Regions from separate parts of the Gelidimonas diazotrophica genome, predicted to be linked through region 1. Evidence: predicted binding sites of a transcription regulator. Region 1 holds the regulator's gene; the other holds the start of a gene.
What was found. Region 1 encodes sigma-54, which starts transcription at its own class of promoters, with help from an activator protein. Its sites were predicted from a motif close to TGGCANGNAANCTGCTTT; they were not measured.
Positions count from the first base shown of each region.

Region 2: nifH (nitrogenase iron protein) is a predicted target of sigma-54. The motif match lies at 3,592-3,609, and genes of this name have one in related genera.

Region 1 covers NZ_CM146349.1:281,548-286,510, forward strand. Annotated here, with positions in the region: gene KGFNPO_RS01365 (enoyl-CoA hydratase/isomerase family protein) at 1-414, opposite strand, end outside; gene hpf (ribosome hibernation-promoting factor, HPF/YfiA family) at 562-927, opposite strand; gene KGFNPO_RS01375 (RNA polymerase factor sigma-54) at 1,034-2,509, opposite strand; gene lptB (LPS export ABC transporter ATP-binding protein) at 2,544-3,302, opposite strand; gene lptA (lipopolysaccharide transport periplasmic protein LptA) at 3,304-3,852, opposite strand; gene lptC (LPS export ABC transporter periplasmic protein LptC) at 3,906-4,502, opposite strand; gene KGFNPO_RS01395 (KdsC family phosphatase) at 4,499-4,963, opposite strand, start outside.
Region 2 covers NZ_CM146349.1:1,686,714-1,691,676, forward strand. Annotated here, with positions in the region: gene KGFNPO_RS07760 (4Fe-4S dicluster domain-containing protein) at 1-79, shown strand, start outside; gene KGFNPO_RS07765 (HesB/IscA family protein) at 80-457, shown strand; gene KGFNPO_RS07770 (nitrogen fixation protein NifZ) at 471-776, shown strand; gene KGFNPO_RS07775 (nitrogen fixation protein NifZ) at 773-1,024, shown strand; gene KGFNPO_RS07780 (DUF3024 domain-containing protein) at 1,036-1,356, shown strand; gene nifT (putative nitrogen fixation protein NifT) at 1,404-1,613, shown strand; gene KGFNPO_RS07790 (SIR2 family NAD-dependent protein deacylase) at 1,615-2,448, shown strand; gene KGFNPO_RS07795 (hypothetical protein) at 2,725-3,312, opposite strand; gene nifH (nitrogenase iron protein) at 3,746-4,627, shown strand; gene nifD (nitrogenase molybdenum-iron protein alpha chain) at 4,757-4,963, shown strand, end outside.

The sequences.
Region 1 (4,963 bases):
TTTGGTGCGTTCGGTCACGATGCGCAGCCGGCTGGCAGGGCCGGCTTGCGCCACGCCCATGCCGCCGCCCATCACCACGCCATCCATCAGCGCGATATACGGTTTCGGATAATGATGGATCAGGTGGTTGAGCGCATATTCTTCGGTGAAAAAATCTTCCAGCAAAGCGCTGCCGCCACGCGGCGTTGCAATGCCGACATCGTAAAAGAAACGAATATCGCCGCCCGCGCAGAAAGCTTTTTCGCTGCTGCTGCGGATCAGCACCGCGCGGATGCCGGTGTCGGCGCGCCACGCCAGCAGCGTTTCAGTGAGAGTCCGGATCATCTCCAGCGACAAGGAATTGAGCGCCTTGGGACGATTCAGCGTGATGCAGCCGATCTGGTTTTCGGTCGAAATGTGAACGTGTTCTGTCATGGTGAAAGTGCGCCTTGGCTGGAATGGTGAATGGAGTTGCAATCGGGTAACAGTAGCAGATTGAACCGATGTATCAGGTACCAAAAAGGGCGCATCTTGCGCCCTTGATTGTTGCGAGTCGAATTGTTCGACTCTGCGTATCTCCTCTCAGGAAATCGCGGACGCTTCCGGCAACTCGGGTTCTCCGTCCCGGTGCTTGATGGCATCGTGTGGGTGGTCTTGTACCTTGCCCTTGTGCTTGATGATTTGGCGGTCGAGCTTGTCGATCATCGTATCGATGGCTGCGTACAGGTTTTGATCCGTGCTTTCAGCGTGCAGCGCTTTCCCGCTGAGATTCAGGTTGATTTCAGCGCGTTGCCGTTTTTCTTTTTCAGGGAGATTGTCAACGCTCAGGATGAGCGCGATATCAATGACATGATCGAAGTGGCGCGTAATGCGCTCGACTTTGGATTGTACATATTCGCGAATGGCGGGGGTTACTTCGAGGTGATGTCCACTGATGGTGAGATTCATAAAACACTCCTATGGAAATTATCGCTGCCTGCTTCGGGCCTGATGGGGCGGCCAGAGTCAAAATGCAGCAACAGTAACTGCATTGCAAGGACTTCAGACGACTGGACTACAAAGACTTTCGCAAATTGACAGGCGGGATTTTGAGCGCTTCGCGGTATTTTGCGACGGTACGACGGGCGATGACCATACCTTGCTCGCCCAGCATGTCGGCGATTTTACTGTCGGAAAGTGGTGTTTTCTGGTTTTCAGCTCCTATCAATTGTTTGATGAGTGCGCGGATTGCAGTGGAGGAAGCTTCTCCTCCGGTTTCGGTGGCGACATGGCTGCCAAAGAAGTATTTCAACTCAAACATACCATGCGGCGTGAGCATGTATTTTTGGGTAGTGACGCGGGAGATTGTGCTCTCGTGCAGGTTTAGTGTATCAGCAATTTCACGCAAGACAAGAGGCCGCATGGCGACTGCGCCGTGGCTGAAAAAATTCCGTTGCCGCTCGACTATCGCTTGTGCAACGCGCAAAATCGTATCAAAACGCTGCCGCATATTCTTGATCAGCCACTTCGCTTCCTGCAGCTGCGACGTCATCGAGCCGCTTCCCTTGTCTTGCTTAAGGATGTTGGCATACAGTGCATTGACCCGCAGGCGCGGCATGACTTCATGGTTCAAACTGACTTGCCAGCCATTTTTGCCGGGCCTGACTATGACGTCGGGCACTACATAATCGGCACTGCCGCTGCCGAATATGGCGCCCGGATGCGGGTTGCATTGCCTGATCAGCGCCTGTGCTTCGCGCAAATCCTCATCGTCGCAATCGAGCAGTTTTCTGAGTTTGCTAAAGTCGCGCTGCGCAAACAAAGCCAGGTGTTGTTCGACGATGGCCAGCGCCAGGCGACGCGTAACGAACGGTGCTTTAGGCAGGCGGCGGATCTGCAGCGCCAGACATTCCGACGGGTTGCGTGCGCCAACCCCGGCCGGGTCGAAACTTTGCAGCAAGGCCAGCGCGAACGTCAGATCTTCCGGCTCGATATCGAGTTCGGACGGCAAGCGAGCGTGGATGGCGTCAAGAGATTCTTCCAGGTAGCCATTGTCATCGAGCGCATCGATCAGCAATTCCAGCAACGCGCGGTCGCGCTGTTGCTGCAAGCTTAAATGGGCTTGCTCCAGCAGGTGCTCGCGCAGAGTGCATTCGTGGGCGCCGAGCTGGGCCCGGCCGTCGTCGTCTTCCGGTGCTTTGCTGGTGCGCGCCACATCGTCAAAACTCCAGTCCGATGCGGCCGTCTGTGCATCGGGCGTATCGAATCCGGCATCTGCTTCGGCGGCGCTGCCGTCTTGCATACTGGCTGGATCGGTTTCAGCTGAGGCTGTGGTGGTGGCAGGGCTGGTGCTGATTGCGCCATCGGCCAGCAAACGCACCGAATGGTCGAGCGGATCGTCCAGCCGTTCCAGCAGCGGGTTGTCGCACAGAATCTGTTCCAGTTCCTGGTGCAGCTCCAGCGTCGACAATTGCAGCAGGCGAATCGATTGCTGCAACTGCGGCGTCAGCGCAAGATGCTGCGAAGTGCGCAGCTGGAGTGATTGCTTCATACCGAAAGGACTTGTCGCATCAGGTGGTTTATCTTCACATGCGGAAATGTTCGCCCAGGTACACCCGCCGTACCGAGGCATCTTCAATGATGTCGTCGGGCTGGCCGCTGGCCAGCACCGCACCCTGGTTGATGATGTAGGCGCGGTCGCAGATGCCGAGGGTTTCGCGCACATTGTGGTCGGTGATCAGCACGCCGATGCCGCGCTCCTTGAGGAAACGCACGATGCGCTGAATCTCGATGACGGCAATCGGATCGATCCCGGCAAACGGTTCATCGAGCAGGATGAAGCGCGGGTTGGTGCCCAGCGCCCGGGCGATCTCGACCCGCCGGCGTTCGCCGCCGGAAAGCGACAGCGCCTGATTTTCGCGCAATTTTTCAATTTGCAAGTCGGCCAGCAGCTTGTTCAGGCGTTCTTCAATGGCAGCTTTCGAGAGCGCTTTGCCATTTTCTTTTTGCAACTCCAGTACTGCACGGATATTGTCCTCGACCGTCAGTTTACGAAAAACCGAGGCTTCCTGCGGCAGGTAAGACAGACCGAGTAACGCGCGGCGATGGATCGGCAGGCGCGAGATGTCGACGCCGTCGAGATCAATGGTGCCGGCGTCCGATGGCACCAAACCTACGATCATGTAAAACGATGTGGTCTTGCCGGCCCCGTTGGGGCCTAGCAAGCCAACCACTTCGCCGCTTTTTACTTCCAGCGAGATGTCGCGCACGACCAGCCGTTTGCTGTAACTTTTTTGCAGCCCGCGCACGCTCAGGGTACTGCCTGGGATACTGGATCGGCTCATCTTATTGGCCCTTTACAGTACGCGGCTGGATGGTCACCTTGATGCGCCCGTTGCCCGGCGTGCCGGCACCGCTGGCGCTGTTGGTAACGTTGAAGAATTCGCTGCCGCTGTTGTAGGAAATGAATTCGCCTTCGACTTCGTCGATGGTCTTGCTGCCATCGAGCCGCTTCAGCTTCGCGTGCGAAAACAATTTGGCTATTTCTGCCTTGGTATCGTATTCGATCCGCTCTGCCTGTCCTTCCACCCACAGGTTGGGACCGCCATCGCGCTTCTGGCGAAAGGTTGCCACTGCACCCGGTGCGCCGTACAAAGTGGCGAACTGATAGCCGGCCGGGTCTGTCGTGACGACCACCTTGCCCGCTTTCATCAGCAGCGTGCCGCGCGTTAAGACCACGTTGCCGATGAAGGTGTTGATCTGTTTGAGATCATCGTAAGCCATTTGGTTGGCTTCGATGTTGGTCGGCTTGTCTGCATCGGCTTTTTCGGCCAGCGCGCCCGCCGAAAAAATCATCCCGGCCAGCGTCAGGGACATCAGAAAAAACCGTTTCATAACGCTATTCCTATCAAAGAGGGTTGGTTGCCGCAGGCTCGGTGCAGTAAGCATCAATGCGCCGACGATGCCGGAAAGCTGCCGCGCACATTGCCCGATACACGCAATTCCCGGGTGGCGTTGTTGGCAAATAGGCCATTGCCCGAGAGCGTGGACTGGCCCAGCAGTACTTTCACCGGCTGGTCCGACTGCATCACATCTTCGTCGGGCAGCAGCAGCAGGTATTCGGTTTCTAGGTGCAGGGCTTGGCTCTGGCCGGAAGCGGGGCGATCGATTTGCACTTTCTTGTGCAGATGCACCTTGCTGTTATCGTCTTCGATGATTGCGCTTTCGGCGCGCATCGTCATCGGTGCGCGTGCCTGGCCCGGGTTGATGATGACCGGTTGCACGATTTGGTAAGAGTCATGCAGTGGCTCGTGGGTGAGCCTGTCGCCGGACATCTTGTAGTGCAGCTGTCCGTTTTTGGCGAGTTGAATGAATTTAAAATTATCGACATAGAAATCGGGTTCGCTGCGGGCAATATCCGGTGCGTTATCGATACCGCTTTTGCGCATCACTTCCAGCACCCAGAAACTGCCCAGCGTCATGACTACACCCAACGCAATGATCACGATCAGGCGCAGGCGATAGGTCGCGCCGGCGGTTTTCATGTCAGGTACGGCGCCAGCGCCGCCTCGTAATTGCCTTGCGCGCGCAGGATGAAGTCGCAAATCTCGCGCGCCGCGCCACGCCCGCCGCCGGCTTGCGTCACGTAATGGACCCGACACTGCACTTCGGGGTGTGCGTTCGGCACACTGGCGGCAAAACCTACCCGCGTCAGGATCGGCAGATCGATCACATCGTCGCCGATAAAGCCGCAGGATTGCATCGGGATTCCGGTCTGCGCCAGCAATTGCTCGAAGGCGTGCCGCTTGTCGTGCATCCCCTGCTGCACATGCACAATGCCCAGATCGGTTGCGCGCCGGGCCACGATGGCCGACTGGCGCGCGCTGATGATGGCGGTGGCTACACCCGATTGCTGCAACAGCTTGATGCCGTGGCCGTCGAGCACGTTGAAGCTCTTGATGACTTCGCCTTCCGGGCCGAAGTGCAGGCTGCCGTCGGTCAGGAC
Region 2 (4,963 bases), 1.4 Mb from region 1:
AGCGCAATGTCTGGCGGTTTGCCCGGTGGACAAAACCGTCATCATCGACAACGCGTATCCACGTTATCAGGCGGCTTAAATGAATATCGTTGTCACTCCGGCAGCCGAGGCCTATATGCGCCGCATGGTGCGTTTCAATGACGGCGTCCAGCACGCAGGTTTTCGTCTGACGGTGAGTGCTGGCGGATGCAGCGGTTTTGCGACGCAGTTCAGCATCGAAGCGGCGCCGCAGCCGGACGATGCAACGCTCGATGTCAATGGTTTGAAGGTATTCCTGCCGCCCGCAACCAGCGCTCTGCTTGATGGAGCAACCATTGATTGCCGCGACAGCGCGATGGCCACTGGTCTCTCGATCATCAATCCGAATGTAAGCGACTGCGGCTGCGACAGCAGCGGAGCCGGGCGCGGCGGCAGACATGCGACAGTCAGCGTGTCGGCCATCGGGCGCAAAACCTGAACCAGGAGGGCGCATGAATATCGATCGCGAAGAGGGACGGGTCGAGCTCAACGATCCACCGGTTTTTAACTACGGCGAAAAGGTGCGCAGCCGCAAGACGGTGCGCAACGACGGCACCTTCCCCGGCAAGGATATCGGCGACGTGCTGGTCAAAAAAGGCGATGTCGGTTATGTCACCAGCATTGGCACTTTCGTCCAGCAGTTCTATATCTATGGCATCGAGTTCATCGTGCACGGTTACCGCGTCGGCATGAAGGGACGCGAACTGGAGTCGCTCGATGCGGTGGTGAAACCAAGCGGACAACAGGTATGCCGATGAACGAGCAAAAAACCCACAAATACGATTGGGGCCAGCGCGTGATGGCCGATATTGACTTGCGAAACGACGGCTCGTATCCGGACCGAGCGATCGATGCACTGCTGGTGGCGCGCGGCACGCAGGGCGAAGTGGTGCAGGTCGGCATGCAGGTGGAAACCGACACGCCGGTGTACATGGTGGAATTTGCCGGCGGCTGCGTGGTCGGCTGCGTGGTCGGCTGCATGGAACAGGAAATCGCGTTGGCCTGAGGGGGGAGTCGATGACTACCGCGCATCCGAACGAGCTTGATCTGCGGCGCATTGCACGACTACTGAAAAAGCGCGCGCGCTATCACTATGTTTCGCCTTCGGTGGAAGCTGTCCCCGGCGGCTACCGGATCGTCAGTCCATGCTGTTCGCGCAACATCGACCATTCCGGCGGACAAATCGAGATTGCCCGCATCGAATGGGCAGCCGGCGTGTGGACGCTTTACAGCCGTGACCATGCGCATACGCAGTGGCTGATGCACGCGCAGGCCGGCCGCCTCGACCGGTTGATGGAATGTCTGAACCAAGACAGCCAGCGCGTGTTCTGGCAATGATTTAACTTTGGAGTTAACGCTACAAAAGAACGCTACGAAAGAACGCTATGAAAGTCATGATCCGCAAGAATTCCGCCGGCGCGCTGACCGCCTATGTGGCCAAGAAAGACCTGGAAGAGGCCGTCGTTTCGATGGAAAAACCGGAAATGTGGGGCGGCATAGTCACGCTCTCCAACGGCTGGCAACTCGAACTGCCGCCAATGGCAGCGACAACCGTCCTGCCATTGACGGTCGAGGCGCGCAAGGTCGGTGGCTGACATGGCACACTCGTACAAAGCGATAGAAGAAATACGCTCCGCTCTGGCGGCGGGAACGCTGATACCCTATCTCGGACCCGGCATGCTGGAGCGGGTGCCAGATTGTCCGGTGCCCGATACGCCGGAACAGCTGGCGGCGCAGATCACCGCGAAAGTGCCGGTGCCGCACAAGATCCGCAACCGGCTGACCGCAGCCGCCCAGTTCATCGAAAATTTCAAGCACCGCAAGACGCTGATCGGCCTGATGCATCAAGCCTTTTGCGCCGGCGCAGCGCCGTCCGCGCTGCATCGCTATTTCGCCGCGCAGCCCGGGCTGCCGCTGATCGTCGACGCCTGGTATGACGACGCGATGAAAAATGCGCTGCTATCCCACCAGCGCAGCGCCTGGGGCCAGGCGCAGGGGCTGTCGCAAGCCGAACATTTCGGCAGCTGGACCGGCTGGTATGAGGCCGACGGCAAGCCGTCGGGCGACGACGCGGCGCTGGGCTGGGACACGCTGCTTTACAAGCCGCTGGGCGGCGTTTCGCCGGCGGACAACTTCATCGTCTCGGATTCGGACTACGTCGAGGTGCTGACCGAGATCGACATTCAGACCCCGATACCGGAACGGGTACAGGAATTGCGCGAAGGCCGCAGTTTCCTGTTCCTCGGCTGCCGTTTCAACGACCAGTTGCAGCGCAGCTTCGCGCGCCAGATCATGAAACGCTCATCAAGCCGGCATTGGGCGGTGCTGCCAGGCGAACCGACGCGTAACGAGCAGCGTTTTCTGGACCAGCAGCAGATCGAATGCATCGGCATCACGCTGGCCGAGTTCGAGGCGATGCTGACCAGCTGAACAGTCCTGCCGCGTGCCTATCGTAGGGCGGAAAAGCCGTAGGGCGGAAAAGCGCAGCGTCTTCCGCCGAACGTAGACAAACGGCGGAAGACGCTGCGCTTTTCCGCCCTACGATAATTTCATTGTTTTAGGGAGTATCTGCTTTATTTGTGGCATTGCCGCATGTATTCATTGGGCTTTAAAATATACGCTTAGCAGTATATTTTCATCCGGAAAGCCGCGGTGGGCACGATCTCATCGTGCCCACGTCACCCATACTTTCTACGTCACGCGCGTTTACACCGGCCGGTTTTCACGGACCTTGATCGGCCCCATGATCTGCAAGCCTTCGTCGAAGCTGATTTCCTTGAACTTGCCGTTGAATTTGTCGGCGCCGGCGGCGACTGCGGTCAGCTTGCCGGCGGTGTCGAGCTTTTTCAGATCAAAGCGCTCGATGCAGAACAATTCAAGCAATTCGTTGTAGACGGTGGCCTCTTCCAGCGGCAGCACCCAGAAAGTGGCACCGCCGTAGGCGATCTGGAAGCGCTGCGAGATGTCGAGGTTGCCGGCGAAGAAAAAGTATTTGCCGGCCGGCGACAGCTTGTCGCCGAGGATTTCGCACAACAGTTTCAAGTGCTCAAGCGATGGCGCGACACCGGCCAGGAAGGAAATGGTCGGCGCTCCGGCGTCGGCCACCGCCATCACCTGGTCGAACTTGAGTTCCGGCGGACGCTTTTCGTCGGCCATCGCGAGCTGGAACTTGAGCGCGATTTCGCCGCGAAAGCCGAAGCGCCCCGGCTTGCTCAACGGACCCTTGTATACCGGGCTTAACAACCTGCCATCGGCATCGAGATCGGCGAATGGTGTTTCAATGATGCTGGTCATGGCAACTCCCTTATCAGTTAAAAAATAGCAGTCCGAAAGAAGTGCATAGCAACTTTTGTACCCGCCATTTCGCAGCATGGCAGCACATCAAAAGAGGTGCCGTTATCACTGCAGGAAACCGACATTTAGTAGCGTCGCGCCCAGCCCCCGCCGCTTGTATCGTTCCCTACATTCAGTGTCGTTTGTGCGGTTTGTGACAGCCCTGTACGGATTGCAAATTTTCTCCATTATTTATGAAATTATCTATGTAATCAATGACTTGGATATGCGTTTAAGAGGTGGCACAGCAATTGCTAATATCGATGTGCACCGAAAATGTTTTGCCAAGCGCGTGACTTGAGACGAAGAGCTATATGAGTTTCGAAGCAGCTTCAGACCGGATGCAAACGTCACTCGTCAACCTGCTTACACATCGATATAAGGAGAGATTCAAATGGCTAAACTTAGACAAATTGCCTTTTACGGAAAAGGTGGTATCGGCAAATCCACCACGTCTCAAAATACCCTCGCCGCACTGGCCGAAATGGGACAGAAAATCCTGATCGTCGGTTGCGATCCGAAGGCCGATTCGACCCGCCTGATCCTGCACGCCAAGGCGCAGGACACGATACTCAGCCTGGCGGCGGAAGCCGGCTCGGTCGAGGACCTGGAGCTCGAAGATGTGATGAAGGTCGGTTACAAGGATATCCGCTGCGTTGAAGCCGGTGGCCCTGAGCCTGGAGTCGGTTGCGCCGGCCGTGGCGTGATCACTGCGATCAACTTCCTCGAAGAAAACGGCGCTTACGACGGTGCCGATTATGTGTCTTACGACGTGCTGGGCGACGTCGTGTGCGGCGGCTTCGCGATGCCGATTCGTGAGAACAAGGCGCAGGAAATCTACATCGTGATGTCCGGTGAAATGATGGCCATGTACGCCGCCAACAACATCGCCAAGGGCATTTTGAAATATGCCCACTCCGGCGGCGTGCGCCTGGGCGGCTTGATCTGCAACGAGCGCCAGACCGACAAGGAACTGGAACTGGCCGAAGCGCTGGCGCTGAAGCTGAATACCACGCTGATCCATTTCATCCCGCGCGCCAACATCGTCCAGCATGCGGAATTGCGCCGCATGACCTGCATCGAATATGCGCCGGACTCGCAACAGGCCCAGGAATACCGGACCCTGGCGCAGAAGATCCACGCGAACGCCGGCAAGGGCACCATCCCGACCCCGATCACGATGGATGAGCTGGAAGACTTGTTGATGGAACACGGCTTGATGCCGGTAATCGATGAGTCGCAGGTCGGCAAAGCGTCCGAACTGGCAGCCGCGTAATGCATGCCTCCCCTCTGCCGCAGACGAATCGCATCGCGATTCGGGAAATACATGCCAGCAGAGGGGAGCGATCAGCTCCTTGCAAGAGGATGGAACACTGATAAGCGATCACGCTTTATTGGAGAGAATATGAGCCTCACTGTTGAAGAAACCAAAACTCGCAACCAGGAATTGATCGGTGAGGTCTTAAAAGCCTATCCGGAAAAGACCGCGAAAAAACGTGTCAAGCACTTGAATGTGTTTGACGAGGGCAAGACCGATTGCGGCGTCAAGTCCAACATCAAGTCTATCCCTGGCGTGATGACCATCCGCGGCTGCGCCTATGCCGGCTCCAAA